2 regions of the Paenibacillus sp. BIC5C1 genome follow, and region 2 is predicted to be linked to the other one. Evidence: riboswitches for the same ligand, from Rfam matches in the RefSeq annotation. Region 2 holds a riboswitch; the other holds the start of a gene.
The links. A riboswitch is a leader RNA that binds a small molecule or an ion and turns the genes downstream of it on or off. The one in region 2 is predicted to bind thiamine pyrophosphate.
Positions count from the first base shown of each region.

Region 1: another riboswitch for thiamine pyrophosphate. It lies ahead of RS891_RS19005 (thiamine phosphate synthase); the one in region 2 lies ahead of RS891_RS04600 (ABC transporter ATP-binding protein).

Region 1 is NZ_CP135922.1:4,284,865-4,291,048, reverse strand. It holds gene RS891_RS19010 (ABC-F family ATP-binding cassette domain-containing protein) at 1-1,208, shown strand, start outside; TPP riboswitch at 1,274-1,383, shown strand; gene RS891_RS19005 (thiamine phosphate synthase) at 1,607-2,293, shown strand; gene thiO (glycine oxidase ThiO) at 2,298-3,527, shown strand; gene thiS (sulfur carrier protein ThiS) at 3,524-3,727, shown strand; gene RS891_RS18990 (thiazole synthase) at 3,731-4,498, shown strand; gene RS891_RS18985 (MoeB/ThiF family adenylyltransferase) at 4,495-5,544, shown strand; gene RS891_RS18980 (winged helix-turn-helix domain-containing protein) at 5,706-6,184, shown strand, end outside.
Region 2 is NZ_CP135922.1:990,491-996,674, forward strand. It holds gene RS891_RS04590 (ABC transporter substrate-binding protein) at 1-662, opposite strand, end outside; gene RS891_RS04595 (ABC transporter permease) at 711-1,526, opposite strand; gene RS891_RS04600 (ABC transporter ATP-binding protein) at 1,513-2,280, opposite strand; TPP riboswitch at 2,451-2,553, opposite strand; gene hisC (histidinol-phosphate transaminase) at 2,662-3,783, opposite strand; gene RS891_RS04610 (ATP-binding cassette domain-containing protein) at 3,808-4,584, opposite strand; gene RS891_RS04615 (ABC transporter permease subunit) at 4,609-5,394, opposite strand; gene RS891_RS04620 (ABC transporter substrate-binding protein) at 5,422-6,184, opposite strand, start outside.

The DNA.
Region 1 (6,184 bases), 3.3 Mb from region 2:
AGCTCGAATTGTTGCTGGAAGAAATGGGAGACATTCAAGAGCAATTGGAGCAAGGTGATTTTTATCTGATTGATGTGAAAGTGGAAGAGATGGCAAATGGACTGGGCTTGTCCGCCATCGGTCTGGATCGTGACGTGGCCGCGCTTAGTGGTGGTCAACGTACGAAGGTATTGCTTGCCAAGCTCTTACTGGAGAAACCAACTGCTCTTCTGTTGGATGAGCCGACGAACTATCTCGATGTGGAACACATCGAATGGCTGACGCGTTACTTGAAGGACTACCCGTATGCATTCATTCTGATTTCGCATGATACGGAATTTATGAATGAGGTCGTTAACGTTATTTATCATCTGGAATTTGCCAAATTGACGCGTTACGCAGCAAACTATAACAAATTCCTTGAAATGGCTGATATGAATAAGGCGCAGCATATTGATGCTTATGAGAAACAGCAGGAGTATATCAAGAAGCAGGAAGATTTTATTCAACGGAACAAAGCCCGTGCTTCTACTTCTGGTCGTGCCAAGAGCCGAGAGAAGCAGCTCGGTAAGATTGAACGGATCGATCGTCCAGACGAAGCGGCCAAACCCACATTCAAATTCAAGGATGCCCGGGCGAGTAGTAAAACCGTCTTTGAAGGCATTGATTTTGAAATTGGATATTCATATGCATTATTGCCCAAGATGACGATGACGATTGAGCGTGGGGAGAAAATTGCCATTGTTGGTTGTAATGGTGTAGGTAAATCCACATTGCTTAAGACTATCTTGGGAAAAATCCCACCAATCAGCGGTAAGACTTTCCTGGGTGACTATCTGGAAACAGCTTATTTCGAACAGGAAGTACGTGCAGGAAACATTACCCCGATTGAAGATGTGTGGAATGAATTTTCTCATCTGACACAGAATGAAGTCCGGGGCCATCTCGCACGTTGTGGATTGAAAAATGAGCATATCACTCGTCCGCTTAATGCGCTTAGTGGTGGTGAACAAGCCAAAGTTCGTTTATGTAAACTTCTGATGCGTGAAAGTAATTGGATTTTGTTCGATGAGCCTACAAACCATTTGGATGTTACGGCTAAAGCAGAGCTGAAACGTGCCTTGCAAGAATTCAAGGGTACCGTGCTGCTCGTATCCCATGAACCTGATTTTTATGAAGATTGGGTTACCAAAACATGGGATGTTGAAGCTTGGTCCGAGAAACAATAACGTAATAAATGGAAATTGTACGGTGACAAAAAAGGGTGTCTATGGTAACATAGGCTACAGCTTCATATGAACACTAGGGGGGCCGCACGATGCGGCTGAGATGGAAGAATGCGATTCCGGACCCTTTGTACCTGATCTGGATCATACCAGCGTAGGGAAGTGGCGCGTTTCAACTAATGACAAAGAGCGTTATCGATGACTTTTGCGATATTGCCTGCAAGATGAATCATGCATCTCTATGTATACAGCGTTGCGATTATGGATGGTTTCTATAGTTGTTATCCGTTATGTATAGAATAATTGCATGCGGCAGTCATTCAGTTGATCCATGAATTTTTAAATTCGTGGCCACTCCCCTACGGGAGTGGCTTTTTTTTTGTTTTATATCAGCTTATATCATGCAAGAGGAGGCGGACAGGACGGCAATCTTCCACGAACATGTAACAACAAAAGCTTTCGAACTGCATGTGGTTTCACCAGGTACAGGAGACATGGACTCTTTTCTGAATATTGCTAAGTATATATGGCAGTGGGTTGATTATATTCACATTCGGGAAAAAAGGCTGTCCTTTGAGCAACAGATGTATTGGGCGCAAAGTCTGAACACACAAGGTGTTCCATCTAACCAAATCATTATGAATGGCTTAGATCGGCTGGATCAACATACGTTGCTTGGTGGTGTGCATTGGGGGCAAACAGTTATTCGCAGTTACGATAAGGATGAGTTGAAGAGAGTCGAGCGGCTGCGCGTAGGCATATCGGTTCATTCTCCGGAAGAAGCAAAAGTTGCAGAAGAACGTGGAGCGGATTATCTCTTTTATGGGCATGTCTATGCTTCAAATAGCAAACCAAATTGCGAACCCAAAGGGCTTAGTGCATTGGCCGAGGTATGCTCCAATGTTTCGATTCCGATAATCGCAATTGGCGGGATTAGAGCTGATAATATTGCTGCCATTCGAACTGCTGGTGCCAGAGGGGCCGCTGTGATTTCAACGATTTGGGCGAACGATGAGCCGAAACTAGCCGCGGCATCATTACGGCAGGCAATCACAGATTCAGAGAAGTACGCCGAACCAGGGAGATGAGATCATGAGAGAGGAAGCAAGAAGTCGAAGCAGGAATCGTTCAGGCTATCATCCAGGAATCGTATCGGGAAGTAAAGTTGGAGCGGAAGTTCGAGGCAAGATTCATGCAGAAACCATTATTGTAGGCGGAGGCGTTATCGGTTGTGCCATCGCATATGAACTCGCTACCCGAGGACATGATGTTCTTCTGGTTGAGCGGGCGCGAATTGCTGGGGGAACTTCCTGTGCAGCCGCCGGGATGCTTGCTGCTGACAGTGAGGCATTCACTCATGCTGTAATGGCGAAGCTTGCACGGAAGAGTAGAGCTTTGCTTCATGAGCAGAAGGAACGAATCAGTTCGCTTAGCGGAGTGGAGATGGGACTGCAACAGCATGGTTTTATTACTCCTTTTCGTTCATACTGTGAGGTCACCAGTTACAAAAATAATCGATCGTCTACCTTATCTACAGAACATATTTGGTGGGATCGTGTCGCTGTCCAACAGGAAGCTTCATGGTTAAACAGGGATACGTATGGAGCATATTACAGACCCTCCGAGAGCGAGGTCCTTCCCGTCAATCTAACACAGGCTTATATCAGATCGGCTCAAGCTATGGGTGCGAGGGTGATGGAAGGTGTACAGGATGTCCGTTTGCATACGAATGTAAACGGTGTACAAGGAATCGAGACTTCAATAGGAACAATGACATCGAGAAATGTGATTATTGCTTCAGGGTTACAAGGTGATGAATTGATGAGACATGTTGGCCTGAAATCGCCTATTTTGCCTGTGAAAGGGGAGATTGCAGCGGTGCAGTTTTCACCCGACTATGTCGGTTACAGACCTGACAAAACGGTGTATGCAGAGGATATATATATTGTTCCTAAAGCCAATGGAGAAGTGTGGATCGGTGCAACAAGCCTGCCTGGAAGAACAGACATGAATGTTTCGGTGCAAGGTATTCAGAAGCTGCTTACAGCTGCGACAAATTGGGTGCCTGGCATGAAGGATGCGCATTTTATCCGAGCGTGGGCTGGTGTTCGTCCCTCGACTCCGGATAGATTGCCGTATGTGGGCGCTTGTGAAAGTGTTCCGGGTTTATTCGCTGCTTTTGGACATTATCGTAACGGAATATTGCTTAGTGCGATTACAGCCAGCCTCATGGCTGACTTGATTTATGGCAAAACCTCGGAAGAACTGGGGATTCAGGACCTTTGTCCAGAACGTTTGAACAGAAAGGAGATGTTGCAGTGAACATCATTGTCAACGGACAAACCATGCAAATTGAAGATAGCTTAGATCGTGTGGACAAATTGCTACATTCATTTAATTTGCAAGTAAAAACCGTCGTGGTTGAATTGAATCGTCAAATTTTAACGCGGGAATATCATGAAACGACGGCGTTAAGAGACGGAGACCGAATTGAAATTGTACATTTTGTGGGAGGCGGTTGAATTATGTTGAGGATTGGAAATTATGCGTTTGAATCTAGATTGCTGTTGGGTACGGGCAAATTTTCGGACTTGGAAGTGCAGAGCAAGGCGGTTGAGGCCTCAGGCACGGAAGTTTTAACGTTTGCAGTTCGGCGATTGAATCTGGAAGATCGTCACAAACAGCACTTTCTGGACACACTGGATTTGAAAAAGTATACCCTGCTTCCCAATACAGCGGGTGCTTCAACAGCAGAGGAAGCTGTGCGAATCGCAGAGCTTGCTCGAGCATCAGGACTTTGTGATATGATAAAAGTAGAAGTTATCGGCGATGGAATCACACTGCTTCCTGACCCGATTGAAACATATAAAGCTTGCGAGATCCTGCTTGAAAAGGGCTTTACGGTACTGCCTTATATTTCAGACGATGTTATTTTGGCCAAGCGATTACAACTACTCGGCGTACACGCTGTTATGCCTGGGGCTTCACCGATAGGGGCGGGAAGAGGGATTATTAATCCCTATAACCTGGAGATCATTATTGAACAAGCCGTTGTTCCTGTTATTGTGGATGCAGGACTTCGTGCACCTAAAGATGCTGCTCATGCGCTGGAGCTGGGAGCTGACGGTGTATTGTTGAATACGGCTGTTTCTGGATCTGGAGATCCGGTGAAGATGGCGAAGGCAATGCGGATGGGGGTTGAAGCAGGCAGACTGGCTTATGAGGCAGGCATGATTCCAGTTAAGCGCTATGCAGCAGCGAGCAGTCCCGCGGAAGGAATGGTTCATACATGACTAATCAGACACAATCTTCTGAACAGGGAGACCGCTATTCCAGACAGGAACGGTATGCACCTATTGGTAAGGAAGGTCAGCATAGATTGAATAACAGCAGAGTATTAATTGTTGGAGCGGGCGCGCTTGGTACGGGCATTGCTGAAACACTGGTACGTTCAGGAATTGGCCATATTACCATTGCAGATCGTGACTATGTGGAATGGAGCAATCTACAGCGACAACAATTATATATAGAGGAAGACGCCATTCAGCGAATGCCCAAAGCGATGGCTGCAAAAAAGCGCCTTTCTGACATTAATTCTACCGTTGAGGTTGTAGGTAAAGTGATGGACGTCAGAGTAGACGAGCTGGAGGAACTGGTTCAGAACGCAGACTTGATCATGGATGCCACAGATAATTTTGATACCCGGCTATTAATAAATGATATGTCTCAAAAGTATCGTATTCCGTGGATTTACGGCGGATGTGTGGGCAGTTATGGAATTACCTACACGTTTCTGCCTGGAGAAACACCTTGTTTAAACTGTTTGTTGGGTGAGGTTCCTTTAGGTGGGGATACATGTGATACGTCAGGCATTATCCCTCAGGCAGTGCAGATGGTTACGGCTAATCAGACTGCGGAAGCGATGAAGTTACTTAGTGGCAATGCAGGTGCACTGAGACGCAAGTTGTTATCATTCGATGTGTGGAGAAACGAATACATAGCCATTAACGTCGACGGTGCCCGAAAAGAAGACTGTCCTTCCTGCGGAGTAAAGGCTAGCTATCCGTACCTCTCTTCTTCAAACTTGGAAAAAACAGACGTGTTATGCGGTAGAGATACGGTACAGATTCGCCCTTCACGGCGAATGAATCTGGATCTACAGCATACGGCTGATCGCCTCGGTAAGCTGGATGAAGGCCACGTGGAGGCTAATCCGTTTTTGGTTTCTTTTACAACTGGGGGTCACAGGATGGTCATTTTTCAGGATGGGCGCGTCCTTGTTCATGGAACAAAAGACACGGCAGAGGCGCGTACGCTGGTTCACCGGTACTTTGGTTAAAGAAAAAAACAAATGAGTGTTCTGAGTCCGTTCCTTCCGGGAATGGACTTTTTCATTTTACGGCATGATAAACATACAACAATGCTGCGATGCACATGTGGGGATTAAAAGTAGTTTAAACCAATAAATGTAGCAGCGTATGAGACAGGCCGGGTGAAAAAATGAAAACTTCCATATTACTGGTTGGCAAGGGAGATCTGGTTTCTTTTATTCAAGGCATATTGTGTGCTGAAGGGTATCAGGTCGAGCAAATGGAGTGGGCAGATCTGAACCGTCTTTCTGAATTAACGCTCACGAATCTCAATATGATCATTTTAATGAATGAAGGATGTCATGAAGATACCCTGAAACATGGACTAGAGTCTTTTGTGCACATAGGAGTCACTTCTCCTTTACTTGTGATAACTCCCAAGATATCGCCTGAATTAATTGTGGAATTACTCGATTACGGCGCTAATGATGTGATGGAAGCACCTATTCACGGTAATGTGATGATGGCCAGAATTCGAAATTTATTACGCGTGTTCTCGCATGTTTCACAAGAAGACGAAGAAGTCATTGTAGTGCATGATCTCAAGGTCAATCTGCGTTCACGTCGTGTAAGTCGTGCAGGCGAATATCTGATATTGACTCCGAAAGA
Region 2 (6,184 bases):
AGAATCAATTGTTCATGGTTAATAAAACCACCCATAATGGCATCTGCCTGTCCGGAAGCCAGGGAAGGGATCAGGTCAAATCCCACATCCACCAGATTCATCTTGTCGGGATTACCGCCATCCTGGCTGATCATGGTACGCACCATCGCTTCATACAGAGGGATTGAGGAATAGCCAACCGTCTGCCCTTCGAGATCTTTTGGTGACTTCACTTTACCGTCTGCTTCGGTCAACAGATGCACAAGCGGATGACGAACGACGGCTGCAATCGAACGTACAGGAATGTTCTCCCCACGAGCGAGCAAGATTTGCGGCTGGTAGCTTAGTGCCAGATCGATTTTCCCGGCGGCAACAAGTTTGAGTGAGTCATTGGTATCGGCAGGCATCTGGATATCGACATCCAGACCTTGATCCGCGAAGTAACCTTTTTCCTGAGCAGCATAGATGAAGGAATGCACTGCATTCGGGTACCAATCGAGCATGATGGACAGCTTGTCTTTGGATGCCGATGGCGTTTCTATTGCAGATGATTCTGTATCGTTTGCATTGAAATTTGAATCTGTAGCAGGTGTATTGGTAACCGTATTTCCGCATCCGCTGACGATCAGCAACAGGGTCATAAGCAGAATGGGGAGCAGGGAATAGAAATGCTTTTTGTTCATAACGTAAAGTTCCTCGTTTCTTTTGTTTTCTGTTTTGAAATCCGAAAGTTATCCAGCTTTTCTTCTACCTGCATGCCGCCGTGATGTACCGAATCTTCTCTCCATCCATGCAATGAGTACAAACAGGGCGATACCAAGCAGGGATAACAGCACGATGGCGGCGAACATGGCATCCGTGTTCATATTGCTCGACATTCTGCGGCTGAAGTAACCAAGGCCCTTGCTTCCACCGAGCCATTCACCGATCGTTGCACCGACCACACAATACACCACAGACATTTTCAGTCCCGAAAAGAAGGAGGGAAGGGCAAGTGGAATCTGGAGTTTGCGAAAAATATCCCACTTGCTGGCCCCCATCGTCAGCAGCAGTTCACGCTGCTCCGGATCACCCTGACGCAGGCCATCGTAGGTGCTCACCACTATGGGGAAAAATGCAATCAGGAACACCACCGCAACTTTACTCCACAAGGTGTAGCCAAACCACAGGATGAAGACGGGGGATAGGGCAATCAGCGGGATCGTCTGACTGATCACGATGAAGGGATATAACGCTTTTTCAATCGACCGATTCATATGCATACCAGTTGCAAGTACAATTCCGGCAACAATGGACAAGCCAAAACCAACGGCAACCTCCATCAAGGTAGCAGGCAGATGTGTAGCCAACAAGAGGTGGCGATGCTCATACAGCGAACGGGCAATCGCCGTCGGGGCTGGAATGATGAAGGAAGGCACCCATCCCATACGCACAACCCACTCCCAGATGACAAGCAGCAAGAGCATGAGCAAAAAAAACAGACCATAACGGGCAAGCCAACCTCTTATGCTATCCTTCATGCTGTCTCTCAAGTTACCGTATCGCATGCAATTGTTCCTCCAATAGTCGTCTCATCTGAACGAGAGCCGGTTCGTAGATCATGTCCGAATGTCTTGGACGTGCCAAAGGTACCGTCAGATCCTGCAGCTGTTGGCCTTGGCCCCCCGGAGTTAACAGGATAATCCGATCACTGAGCAGCAGGGCTTCTTCAATGTCATGTGTGATGAACAACACGGTTTTGCCCATGCCTTCCCAGAGCTCCAGTAGCCAGCGATGCATCTCCCGTTTGGTCAGGGCATCGAGTGCACCGAATGGTTCATCCAGCAGCATAAGTTGGCCACCTGTCAGCAAAGTGCGAAGCAGCGCGACACGCTGGCGCATACCACCTGACAGCTCGTTCGGGTAAGCATTCGCGTGGCCGGATAAGCCAAATCTGTCGAGACCAGCCAGAATGTCCGCTCGTATCCTTACCTTATCCTGCCGACCTGGAGTAAGTTCAGAGGGGAGTATGCAATTCTCCATGACGGTTCTCCAGGATAAAAGGAGGTCCTTTTGTGGCATGTAGGCCACCTGCCCCAGTCGCTTTCCTTCTTGAACCCAAGGAATGTCAATGGTTCCGTGTGTTGGCTCAAGCAAGCCTGCCAGCAGCTTGAACAGGGTACTTTTGCCGGAGCCGCTGGAACCGATGAGCGAGACAAATTCGCCTTTGGCTACACGCATCGACACATTGGAGAGCACGGGGGAATCCCTTTTTCCCGGGAAAGCGTAGCTCATGTTGTGAATGGTTATGTCGTTATTCATCTCGTTCCGTCCCCCCTTGTGATTCAAAATTCAAACCGCAGGATCTTTAATTACACCTTCTGATCTGCCCGCAGAACGCGAAAAAGACCCACCCATTTCCGGAGAAATGAGTGGGTCTGTAAGTTCAATTCACATTAAATTTCATCATCAACATGAAAAAATCCGCTTACTGAGAGGCCGCTCCACTTCCCTCCGCTGGTATGATCCAGATCAGGTTCAAAGGGTCCGAATCGTTCGATTCGTCTCAGCCGCAAGGCTCCCCTAGTGCAATGTTTAAGATATGCAGTTGTGTGTTCAGCATATATCACATGCAAGTGGAATGTAAAGAGTGTGGCCTAAAAGAAGTGTGAGTACTGTGAGTCAGGAAAGTAATCCAGGATTCTAATCGTTTGAATGTAACAGTGAATCAAGCTCACCGATCAGACGGACAATCTGCTCAGGTGTACCAATCGTAATTCGAAGCCAGGTAGGCATACCGAATTCGGCACCGCCGCGAACAGAGATACCTCTGTGCAACAATTTTTGGGTAATTGGGCCACTATCCTGCAACAGATCCACCATGATGAAATTTGTTTCGGAAGGGATATAGGGTAATTTCCACTGCTCAAAGGACTGCATTAACGTTTCCCGTCCCTGACGATTGTAGTGCAGGCAATGAGAAACAAATTCATGATCATCCAGGCTGGCCGAAGCAGCGGCTTGGGATGTGACTGTCAGACTGATGGGCAGCTTGACCCGGTTAATGCCTTCAATGATGCTTTCATTCCCGATGCCATATCCAATTCGCAGGCCGGCCAGTCCATATATTTTGGAGAAGGTACGCAAAATAATCAGATTATTATACTGCTCCAGCAGCTTAACCGTATCAGGATAATCTTCACTTTCCGCGAATTCATAATACGCTTCGTCCAGGACAACCACGACATGGGAGGGCACATGTTCGAGTAAACCGAGCAGGGCATCTGCCGTGAAAATGGTTCCGGTTGGATTATTCGGATTGCACAGCCAGATGATTCGGGTAGAAGCATTGATCCGCTGCCGGAATTGCTCCAGATCCAGCGAATGGTTGACCAACGGAACTTCGTGGATGACCCCGCCTGCCAGCAGCGTAGCGCCCTTATACCAGTTAAAGGAGGGCACCGGAATGAGTGATTCCTCGCCGGGATTAAGATAAGCTTGGGCGGTAAGGGTTAGGAGCTCGAAAGATCCACTGCCAAATACCAGTTGGGAGGTACGCACTCCCAGACGTTCCGCAAGTTTGTCACGCAGCAGTTGGCTGGAACTATCGGGGTATTGAGCCAAAAGATCGGAACCCAGCGATCTGACCGCTTCCGCTGCCAGGGGAGAAGAGCCAAACGGGTTCTCGTTCGCTGCAAGTCGATCTACACTTTCCAGTCCCAATTCCCGCCGGATCTGTTCCATGGATTTGGCAGGTGTATAAGCCGGAATTTGATTTAACAGATCTTTAACAGGAGGAGAGGGAACGGTTGAGAGGGATTGCATAATCATACCTTCTTTCCAATGGAATTAGATCGAGAATGATATCTGTTTCTGGGCTATCTGCTGTGGTGTCTCTTGTGGAGGAGTCAACAAGCGATTTAGAATAAGATTTTCAAAATGGGCAAACCCGCTGTCCCGAACACGTGGACGCTCCAGCGTAATTCGTGTATCCATCGTGATATGACCATCCTCGATTAACAGCACCCTGTCAGCCAGCGCAACCGCCTCACTGACATCATGCGTGACCAGAATGACAGTCAGATCTTCTTCTACCCACAAGCGTTCGATTAATTGCTGCATCTCAATTCGGGTCAATGCATCCAATGCACCCAGCGGTTCATCCAGCAGCAGTAAGCGCGGATGACTTGCGAGTGCCCGTGCCAAGGCGACACGTTGTTTTTGTCCGCCAGATAATACCCCCGGCCAGTCACCTTCACGCTCTCCAAGTCCTACATTGCGAAGCGACTGGCGTGCATCGTCCTTGTTCTTGTCGGGGATTCCCAGCCGTACATTGTCGAGCACGGATTTCCAAGGCAGCAGTCGGGCTTCCTGAAACAGAAACCGTGTCTCGGGTGCTGTACTGCCAAGTTTTCTGTTGCCCAGCATGACGCTTCCGGAAGAGGGGGATTCCAGCCCGGCGATCAGACGCAGCAACGTACTTTTGCCACAACCACTTCGTCCAACGATGGCTACAAATTCCCCTTGTCTTACGTTGACATTGATGTCGGATAGAATCGTCCGCTGATCATACGATTTCTGAACCCTATCTACTTGAAGAAAAGGACTGATCTGACTTGTGCTCATGGATTAATTCACGCTCCTTTGGCTTTACTTGCGGGATAGAGCCGGGTTCCAGCGCAGCCAGCGCCGTTCCAGCCATTTGGCGATGGTATCGGACAGTTTGCCCAGCAGGGCATATAGCAGAATGCTTAAGACGATTACATCCATCTGCATGAATTCCCGCGCGTTCATCGCCATGTAGCCAATCCCCGCATCCGCCGCAACCGTCTCGGCTACGATAAGGGTCAGCCACATAATGCCAAGTGCGTAACGAATGCCCACCAGAATGGAAGGCAGTGCACCAGGCAGGATAATGTCTTTATAAAGGGACCAACGGCTGAGGCCATATACTTTTCCCATTTCAATCAGACCGGGATCGACCGATCGTATGCCGTGGAACGTATTCAGATATACCGGAAAGAATACACCCAGGGAAACGAGAAATAATTTGGCTTCTTCACCGATCCCGAACCACACAATAACGAGGGGGATCAAGGACAGATGCGGAATGTTACGGATCATCTGCACCGAGGAGTCTGCGATCTTTTCCGCAAGGGAGGAGATGCCGTTCAGCACTCCCAGCAGGAAACCCAGCCCCCCACCAATGATGAATCCTCCCAAAGCTCGTCTGGCACTAATACTGATATTGTTCAGTAGTTCACCGTTACCAAGCAGACGAATGAAGGCCTCCAGTACCTGAGCGGGACGGGGCAAAATATTGGCTGCAACAACTCCGGATGCAGTCAGCCATTGCCACAGAGCAAGAATGAGTAGTGGTACAACAAAAGGAATGAACTGGTTAAACCATGCCCGGTTAAAGGTTTTGGACCGCACGTTATGCCTACCTCCTTGTTTCCTTCGTTATTGAGTACCTGGAGCTGGAAGTTGATCTTGAAGTGCATCACTCCAGAATGTGCTCACATCGACTGCCTGCTCAAAAATTCCCGCTTGCTGAAACGTATCCGCTACGTCCTGTTCGGACTTGATGGCCTCATCAGAAATGGCAACAATACGTGATGGGCGTTGTGCTTCTCCATCCGTGTAGGTTTTAAGGGCTTGTTCCACCGGCTGGTGGGTATTGTCTGCTGTAATTTGAGCCCACGCATCCTTATTGGCACGAGCCCAATCATTGAATTTGTTGATTCGCTCCAGATAATCGGCTAGGGCCTCTTTCTGTTCCACATTTGCAATAGCCTGATCGGACGCGGCTACCAGGAAGCTGCCTGACAAGATATCTTTGGCGCTGGCGAGCGCTGTTGCTTCATTCTGATGTGCCGAGATGATGGCATTGCCGTAACTGGCAAGGGCATCCACTTTCCCGCTAATCAGGGCGCTGAGTCCGTCGGCTGTTGAAAGTTCGACCGGACTGATGTCACTCCAGGTTAATCCGGCTTCCTCCAGCATTTTGAGCAGGAAATAGTGGGCCGTTGTATTTTTTACGAAAGCAACTTTCTTGCCTTTCAGGTCAGCAACTGATTTGATAGAAGAACCTTTGGGAACAACGACCTCCTGATTTAAGGTGCTGCCTTGTTGTACCGCAATAATTTTGAAGTTTCCACCATTGGCAGCCTGAGATGCAAAAATGGGCGGAATTTCACTGGTCACACCAAAGTCCAATTGATTT